DNA from 2 places in the Azospirillum sp. UENF 112521 genome. Region 1 is predicted to be linked to the other one. Evidence: predicted binding sites of a transcription regulator. Region 1 holds the regulator's gene; the other holds the start of a gene.
The links. The regulator LexA, encoded in region 1, represses DNA repair genes until DNA is damaged. The targets are predictions, from matches to a motif close to ATGTTCTANTTTGGTTC.

Region 1 (4,415 bases):
CAGCCATCGGCGACCCGGTGGAGGCGAGCGTCACCACGGCGCTGCTGAACGGCGAGGAGTTCGGCATCCCGGAAGCGACGATGGACGACTTCCGCAACAGCGGGTTGGCGCATCTGCTGTCGATCTCCGGCCTGCATGTCGGCATCGCCGCCGGCATCCTGTTCTATGTCGTGCGGGCGTTGCTGGCGTCGGTGCCCTACATCGCGCTGCGGTGGCCGATCAAGAAGATCGCCGCGCTGTTCGGCATCCTGTCGGCGCTTGGCTACACGCTCCTGGTCGGGGCGCCGCTGCCGACGGTGCGGTCGGTGCTGATGACCGGCATGGTGATGGGAGCGATCATGCTGGACCGTCACCCGTTGAGCATGCGGCTGGTCGCCTTCGCCGGGCTGGTCACCATGGCGATGGATCCGGAGGGGATGCTGGGCCCGAGCTTCCAGATGTCCTTTGCCGCGGTGGTGGCGCTGATCGCCGCCTTCGAGAAGGGCAGCGCCAGGCTGGCGGACTGGCGGCGCGATGCGGGATGGATCGTGCGCGGGCTGTTCTATGTCGGCGGGATCCTGCTGACCAGCGTGGTGGCGACGCTGGCGACCTTGCCCTTCTCGCTCTTCCATTTCCAGCAGATCGCCTTCTATGGCGTGCTGTCGAACCTGATCGCCATTCCCATCACGTCCTTCTGGGTCATGCCGTGGAGTTCTGATCGCCTACGCGCTGCTGCCCTTCGGACTGGAGGCGCCGGCGCTGATCGCCATGAACTGGGGCGACCGGGCGGTGATCTGGACGGCGGAATTCTTCGGCCGTCTCCCCTGGGCTTCGCTGACCGTGCCGGCGATGCCGGCGGAAGGCTTTGCGGTGCTGGTGATGGGAGGGATCTGGCTCTGTCTTTGGACGCGCTGGTGGCGGTGGCTGGGGATGCTGCCGGTCCTGGCCGGGCTGGCCTCGCCGATGCTGGCGGTGCGGCCGGATGTGCTGGTGGCCGGCGACGGGACGGTGATGGCGGTCAGGCTGCCGGACGGACGACTGAGCGCATCGGTCAAGGGCGGCGGCCGGATGACCGAAACCTGGCGGGAGCGCGATGGCGAGCGGTCGGTGGCCGATCCCTGGCCGGCCGACGGGGGATGGAGCGGGGGAGGGCGGTCGCTGGACTGCGACGCGTTTGGCTGCCTGTACCGGGTGCAGGGAAAGACAGTGGCGTTGCCGCGGCTGCCGGATGCGCTGGACGAGGACTGTGGGGCAGCTGATGCGGTGGTGACGGCGGAGGTGGCGCGGCGCTGCCGGGCGGATTCTGGTGGTGGACCGCTGGACCCTGCGCCATGAGGGCGCGCATACGCTGACGGTGACCGCCGAGGGGGTGACGGTGGAGACGGTGCGCGGGCTGCGGGGAGATCGGCCCTGGACCGGAGGAAAGTGAGAGGAACTTGGACATCGCCGATCCCATCCGCCGCGGGGACGGAGGAGAGGATCGGCGGTTGGGCTCGAAAAGCTCAGTACTTGCGCACGAGACCGACCAGCTTGCCCTGCACGCGGACGCGGTCGGCGCCGAAGATGCGGGTTTCATAGGCGGCGTTGGCGGGTTCCAGGGCGATGGTGTTGCCCTTGCGGCGCAGGCGCTTCAGCGTCACTTCGCCCTCGTCCACCAGAGCGACGACGATGGTGCCGTTCTCCGCCGCATCGCAGCGCTGGATGACGATGGTGTCGTGGTCGAGGATGCCGGCCTCGATCATCGAGTTGCCGGAAACCTCCAGCGCATAATGGTCGCCACCGGTCAGCATGGAGGCGGGGACATCGACGAAGGCGCTGTTGTCGCGCAGCGCCTCGATGGGCGTACCGGCGGCGATCCGGCCATAGAGCGGGAGCTGCACCGTCTCGTTCGCGGCGGCCGGCGTCGGTGCGGGGGGAGCGGCGTCGCGGCCGGCGAAGGCGAAATCGCCCTTGATGACGTTGGGCTGGAACTTCGGCTTGGGAGCCGCGGTCCGGTTGCGGGAAGCGTCGAGACCCTCGGGAAGGCGCAGAACCTCCAACGCACGGGCCCGGTGGGGCAGGCGGCGGATGAAGCCGCGCTCCTCGAGCCCGGTGATCAGGCGATGGATACCCGACTTGGACTTCAGGCCCAGGGCGTCCTTCATCTCGTCGAACGACGGCGAGACACCGCCCTGGCCAAGCCGTTCGTGGATGAACAGCAGCAATTCGTGCTGCTTGCGCGTGAGCATGGATGCCTCCCGGCCTCGGCCAGACTGAAGATGGAACAAAAACTAAACGTTGCTCCATGTTCTAGTTTGGTTCCTGCCGCGCGTCAAGCCCTCCATCGGCATCTTTTAGAACTTGAGGGGAACATCTGGAACGGCATGAAACAGTTTTCCGGGTGATGTTCAACTGTTCCAGCCGGCCGTTCCGGCGCTCTGCTCAGGCGCTCTGCTGAAGTCTAGATGCTGAGCGCCCCATCCGTCAAAGGAAGCACTGTCACCATCGCGCCGGCCGGTTCCGGGTCGGCATGGGGCGGGCGGGGGATCAGGCAATCGGCCTGGGCGTACAGGGTGGTGATGGCGCTGTCCTGCCGGGCGAAGGGTGTCACGGTCAGGACACCGTCCGGGCCGGCGGCCAGCGTGGCGCGCAGATACTCCTCGCGCCGGTCGTTGGCCCTCAACGGGCCGGTCAGGCGGGCGCGCAGCGGCAGACGGTCGTCCTCCGGCGGCAGGCCCTGCAGCACGCGCAGGACCGGGCGGAGGAACAGGAGCGCCGTGACGCCGGTGGACACCGGGTTGCCGGGCAATCCCAGCAGCGGCACAGACCCGGCACGGCCGAACATCAGCGCCTTGCCCGGACGCATCGCCACCGTCTGCACCTCCAGCGCCACGCCGCGTTCGGCAAGCACATCGCGCACGAGGTCGTAATCGCCCTGTGCCGCCCCTCCGGTGGTGACCAGCAGGTCGCAACCGGCCGCACCCTTCGCCAGTGCCGCCACGCTCTCCGCCGTGTCCCTGGCGACGCCCAGATTGTGGGCGATCCCACCCTGGGCGGTCACCAGGGCGCAGAGGCCAAGCGCATTGGTGCTGACGATCTGGCTCGGACCCAGCGGGTCGCCGGGCAGGGCGATCTCGTCGCCGGTGGCAAGCACGGCGATGCGCGGCCGGCGATGGACCGACAGCCAAGGCACGTTGCCGCCGGCGGCCAGCGCGATGTCGCGCGCGGTCAGGCGCCGGCCCTTTGGCAGAAGCTCCTGACCGGCCGTGAAGTCGAATCCGGCCTCGCGGACGAAGCGGCCGGCGGCCACGGCGCGGCCGATCCGCACGGTGGCGTCGTCGGCGCTGCAATCCTCCTGCATCACCACGGCGTCGGCACCGCCGGGCAGGGGCGCGCCGGTGAAGATGCGCACCGCCTCGCCCCGGCCGACGCTGCCGGTGAAGGCATGGCCGGCGGCGGATTCGCCGATGCGGCGCAGCGGGACGGGGGCCTCGGCGGTCGCAGCGGCGATGTCGGCGGCACGCACGGCCCAGCCATCCATGGCGGCGGCGTGAAAGGGCGGCTGGGTCAGCCGGGCGACCACCGGTTCGGCCAGCACACGGCCGAGCGCGTCGGGCAGGGCGACGGTTTCCGCCGGGAGGGCGGCGAAGGCCGACAGGATGCGGGCGCGCGCCTCGGCGACGGAGATCATCGCGTCAGGCTCCGGTGGAGGAGGATGTGGACGCGCCCCACTCGCCGCTCTTGCCGCCGGCCTTGTGCAGCAGGCGCACATCGGTGACGGTCATGCCGCGGTCCACCGCCTTGCACATGTCGTAGACCGTCAATGCTGCGATGGTGACGGCGGTCAACGCCTCCATCTCCACGCCGGTCTGGCCCTTCAGCTTGCAGGTCGCCGTCACGTCCACCGCGTTGCGGGCGGGGTCGCAGGACAGGTCGACCTTGACCGAGGTCAGCATCAGCGGGTGGCACAGCGGGATCAGGTCGGGCGTGCGCTTGGCCCCCATGATGCCGGCCAGCCGGGCGACCGACAGCACGTCGCCCTTCTTCACCCCGCCCTGCATGATGAGATCAAGGGTTTCCGGCTGCATCAGCACGGTCGCCGCGGCTGTCGCGGTGCGTTCGGTGTCGGCCTTGTCGGAGACGTCGACCATCACCGCCTTGCCCTCGGCGTCGAAATGGGTGAAGCCGGTCATCGGGCGGTCTCCGTCAGAAATTTTTCCATGAAGACGCTGACGCCATTGTCTTCGTAGCAGGCATAGGGGCCGCGGTCGGTGAAGCCGGCCTTGCGGTAGAGCGCCAGCGCTTCGGGCTGGTGGATGCCCGATTCGAGCAGCAGGGCGTCCAAGCCCTCCGCCCGCGCCAGATCCTCCAGCCGGGCGAGCAGACGGTCGCCGATGCGCTGTCCGCGGGTGGCGGGATCGACATACATCCGCTTGATCTCGCCATAGCCGGTCGGA
Region 2 (4,415 bases), 1.0 Mb from region 1:
CGCCATTGGCTTCGGGCTTATGCTGGCGGTCCGCGAACCGGCCCGCTAGAAAAGGGCCTGTGTCAAAGCGCCGCACATGAGACCATTCGAGGGCAGAGCTGTTACCTTCGTTTTTGCTGCGACGCACAAAAGTCGAAGCCGAGGGATACGGACCATGCTGCACATCAAAGACATCGAAGCCTTCGCCCGCATCAACGAGGCCCTGAACGAGGAGCCCGGCCCGGATGGCGGCACGGATAATCGGCCGGAGCAGGCCGAACAGTCCGACTCCCAAGGCCAGCACGGTTCCGGCCCGGCGCATCCGGCGCTGGTGATGGCGATGCTGGCGACCGGCCGCCTGCCGCTGTCGGCCCTGTCGAAATCCGATCAGGCGAAGACCCCGGACGTACCGACGCCCTGGACCAAGATGTTCCGCCGCTCCTGACGGCGGTTGGTCCGGGTGGGACGCCGTGGAGTCGGTGAGCAAGATCGACACGGATTTCACGGATTTCAGCACGGATTTCACGGATGTGGCGTTCCGAAGCGACCTGTGTCGAGGTACTCGAAGCGTCGCCAAGTTCAAGAAAAATCCGTGAAATCCGTGTCTAAATCCGTGAAATCCGTGTGAATCTTGCTCCCGATGCCTCGACTCTCCGTACTGGCGGCTGTTGCAAAAATTCCGCCATAAAGGAAATTATTCTTATACGCTTCCCGCAGACCCACCTTTCTGCGGAGCCGCCCAATGCCCCTCGATCCCCGTAGCTTCACCACCGACAACTTCCCCCGCTGGGCCGAAGAGCCGCCGACTCCGTCGGAAGGCTCGCTGGTCCCCGGTTCGCAGTTCCATGAGGAACAGTGGATCATGGCCGCCGGCATGCTGGCCCGTGGCAACAGCTTCCTTCAGGTCTCGCGCGCCATGGGATGCAGCCGAACCACGCTCTGGCGCGCCTATTACGGCTCCAAGGATTTCCGTCACAGGGTCTGGTGGGAGCGGCAGGCGCTGAACCGCGAGGCCGAGCTGCGCCTCTCCTCCCTGCGCATCCTGGTGGCCGAGCAGATCGAGCGGCTGGTCACGTCGGGCGATCCCGCCACCGTCCGCTGGCTGGCCGAGCGGCTCGGCCTGTTCGCCGGCCTCGATCAGCCCGCCCGCGACTCCGCTCCCAGGCCTGCCCCCCGTCCCGCCCCGAAACCGGAAGACCCGCCCGCCGTCACCGTCCCCGAACTCGACGATGACATCCCCGGCGACCTGCGCGAGCGCACCCCGCCCAGCCCGGCCCTGGTCGCCGCCGTCCTGGCCCAGCCGGAGGCGGCGGGACCGAAGGGCGTCTTCCCCTACACCCTCAACCAGTATGAAGAGTATCCCAACCTCAACCCCGGCCCGGTGAGCCGCCGCGCCGCCGGTCCCTTCTCCTGGCGCCGGTAGGCGGGGGATGCAACATCGCCCGCCTCCCTGTTCCACGCCGTTCCATCCCCTCACAGAAGCGACAGCTGGTCCCCCACCGCCGGCGGCACCCGGAAACGGCTGCAATCGAGCTGCCAGCTCCGGCCGCCCAGCCCCTGCTTCCGGCAGGCCAGCTTGAAGCGGTGGCGCAGCAGCTCGGCATAGGGGCCGGTGCCCTTCATCCGTGTGCCGAAGCCGGAGCGGTAGAGCGCGCCGTCGCGGCTCTGCCGTATCAGGCTCAGCACGCGGTCGGCGCGGTTGGGGGCATGGACGCGCAGCCATTCCTCGAACAGGTCGGCGATCTCCAGCGGCAGGCGCAGCAGGATATAGTTGGCGGTGGTTGCCCCGGCGCCGGCCGCCGCCTCCAGGATGGCTTCCAGCTCATGGTCGTTGAGCGCCGGGATCATCGGGCTGGCGAGGACCGCCACCGGCACGCCAGCCTCCGACAGGGCGCGGATCGCCTCCAGCCGGCGCGGCGGGGTGCTGGCCCGCGGCTCCATCGTCCGGGCGAGATCGCGGTCCAGCGTCGTGACCGAGACCGCGACCGATGCCAGCCCCTGAGCGGCCATCGGCGCCAATATGTCGAGGTCGCGCAGGACCAGCGCCGACTTGGTGATGATGCTGACCGGCTGGTTGAAGTCGCGGCAGACCTCCAGCACCCGTCGGGTGATGCCCTCCGTCCGCTCGATGGGCTGGTAGGGATCGGTGTTCGCCCCCAGCGCCAGCGGCTGGCAGACATAGGATTTCGCCCGCAACTCCTTGGCCAGCAGCTCCGCCGCGTTGCGTTTGGCGAACAGCTTGGTCTCGAAATCCAGCCCCGGCGACAGGCCGAGATACGCATGGGTCGGCCGGGCGAAGCAGTAGATGCAGGCATGCTCGCAGCCCTGGTACGGGTTCAGCGAACGGTCGAACGGGATGTCGGGCGACTGGTTGCTGGCGATGATCGACTTGGCCGAGGCCGGCGAGACGCTGGTGCGGACCGGGTCGGACAGCGCCTCGTTGCCGCTCTCGGCATAGCCGGTCCAGCCGTCGTCGGTCAGGACGCGGGTCTCGCGCTCGAACCGCCCGGTGGCGTTGCTGACCGCCCCGCGGCCTTTGATCGGGGATCGCCGTATCTCGTCCATACCGGCAGCTTAGACGGGGCGAAATGGAACGTAAAGCGAACAAACGCGGTTTGGCCATATCGCTTGGCGCCGTCATTGCTTCCGCCACCGAACAAACATAAAGATATCTTTATGCTTGCATGGTTCCGGGAGCGCTGATACATCCATGGCCAATGACAGCGGCAGGGCCGGGGATCCGGCGCGCCTGGAATTCCGCTGCCCGACCGTCACCGCCCACCAGGAGTCATCCCTCATGGCCGCCGAATTCACGGACTACAAGGTCAAGGACATCAGCCTCGCGAACTGGGGCCGCAAGGAGATCACCATCGCCGAGACCGAGATGCCGGGCCTGATGGCCCTGCGGTCGGAATTCGGCGCCTCCAAGCCGCTGGCCGGTGCCCGCATCGTCGGCTGCCTGCACATGACCATCCAGACCGCCGTGCTGATCGAGACGCTGACGGCACTCGGCGCCACCGTGCGCTGGTCCTCCTGCAACATCTTCTCGACCCAGGACCAGGCCGCCGCCGCCATCGCCGCCGCCGGCATCCCGGTCTTCGCCTGGAAGGGCGAGACGGAGGAGGAGTTCTGGTGGTGCATCGAGCAGACGCTGCGCGGCCCGGATGGCTGGACCCCGAACATGATCCTGGACGATGGCGGCGACGTCACCCAGATCATGCACGACAAGTATCCGGAGATGCTGGACGGCGTCCGCGGCCTGTCGGAGGAGACCACCACAGGCGTCCATCGTCTCTATGAGATGATGAAGAAGGGCACGCTGAAGGTTCCGGCCATCAACGTGAACGACAGCGTCACCAAGTCGAAGTTCGACAACCTCTATGGCTGCCGCGAGTCGCTGGTCGACGGCATCAAGCGCGCCACCGACGTCATGGTCGCCGGCAAGGTCGCCGTGGTCGCCGGCTATGGCGACGTGGGCAAGGGCTCGGCCGCCAGCCTGCGTTCGCAGGGTGCGCGCGTCCTGGTGACGGAGATCGACCCGATCAACGCGCTCCAGGCGGCGATGGAAGGCTATCAGGTCGTGACGATGGAGGATGCCGCTCCGCAGGGCGACATCTTCGTCACCGCCACCGGCAACGTCGACGTCATCACGATCGACCACATGCGGGCCATGAAGGACCGCGCCATCGTCTGCAACATCGGCCACTTCGACAGCGAGATCCAGATCGACGCCCTGCGCAATCTGGTCTGGGAAGAGGTCAAGCCGCAGGTCGACGAGGTCGTGTTCCCCGACGGCAAGCGCCTGATCGTGCTGGCCCAGGGCCGTCTGGTCAATCTGGGCTGCGCCACCGGCCACCCCAGCTTCGTGATGAGCGCCAGCTTCACCAACCAGGTGCTGGCCCAGATCGAGCTGTGGACCAACGCCGCCAACTACGAGAACAAGGTCTACGTCCTGCCCAAGCACCTGGACGAGAAGGTCGCCCGCCTGCATCTGGACAAGATCGGCGCCAAGCTGACCACCCTGACCGACAAGCAGGCCGCCTACATCAGCGTGCCGACCGCCGGCCCGTACAAGCCGGACCACTACCGCTACTAAGCGGTTGCGGGATTAAGAAAAAAGGGCCGTCCCGGTGGGGCGGCCCTTTTTCTTTGGAGTGTAGGTCTCTTGTGAGGAGCAGGGGAGGCAGGCAAGGTCGACACGGATGTCACGGATTTGAACACGGATTTCACGGATGTTATCCGGAAAGGTTGCTTCCAGCCAAAGAACGTCGGCTTTGGCAGGCCAAAAAGAAAATCCGTGTAATCCGTGTCTAAATCCGTGACATCCGTGTCAATATTGCCCCGGCATTCAGAATTTCCACCGAAGCCGAAGTCACTCCGCGTCCGAGTCCTTCATTCCCAGCCACTCCACCATTCCCGTGCCGGCCGCCACGCCC

Region 2: the regulator LexA is predicted to act here: its motif matches at 2,571-2,587, upstream of ACWPN8_RS03040 (PA0069 family radical SAM protein).

The regions. Positions count from the first base shown of each region.
Region 1 is NZ_JBSNCI010000002.1:1,229,151-1,233,565, forward strand. Features, by position in the region: gene ACWPN8_RS08115 (ComEC/Rec2 family competence protein) at 1-1,238, shown strand, start outside; gene lexA (transcriptional repressor LexA) at 1,482-2,207, opposite strand; gene ACWPN8_RS08125 (molybdopterin molybdotransferase MoeA) at 2,420-3,649, opposite strand; gene moaC (cyclic pyranopterin monophosphate synthase MoaC) at 3,654-4,151, opposite strand; gene ACWPN8_RS08135 (GNAT family N-acetyltransferase) at 4,148-4,415, opposite strand, start outside.
Region 2 is NZ_JBSNCI010000002.1:193,319-197,733, forward strand. Features, by position in the region: gene ACWPN8_RS03025 (MFS transporter) at 1-49, shown strand, start outside; gene ACWPN8_RS03030 (hypothetical protein) at 155-424, shown strand; gene ACWPN8_RS03035 (hypothetical protein) at 722-1,402, shown strand; gene ACWPN8_RS03040 (PA0069 family radical SAM protein) at 1,453-2,544, opposite strand; gene ahcY (adenosylhomocysteinase) at 2,777-4,075, shown strand; gene ACWPN8_RS03050 (TIGR03862 family flavoprotein) at 4,352-4,415, opposite strand, start outside.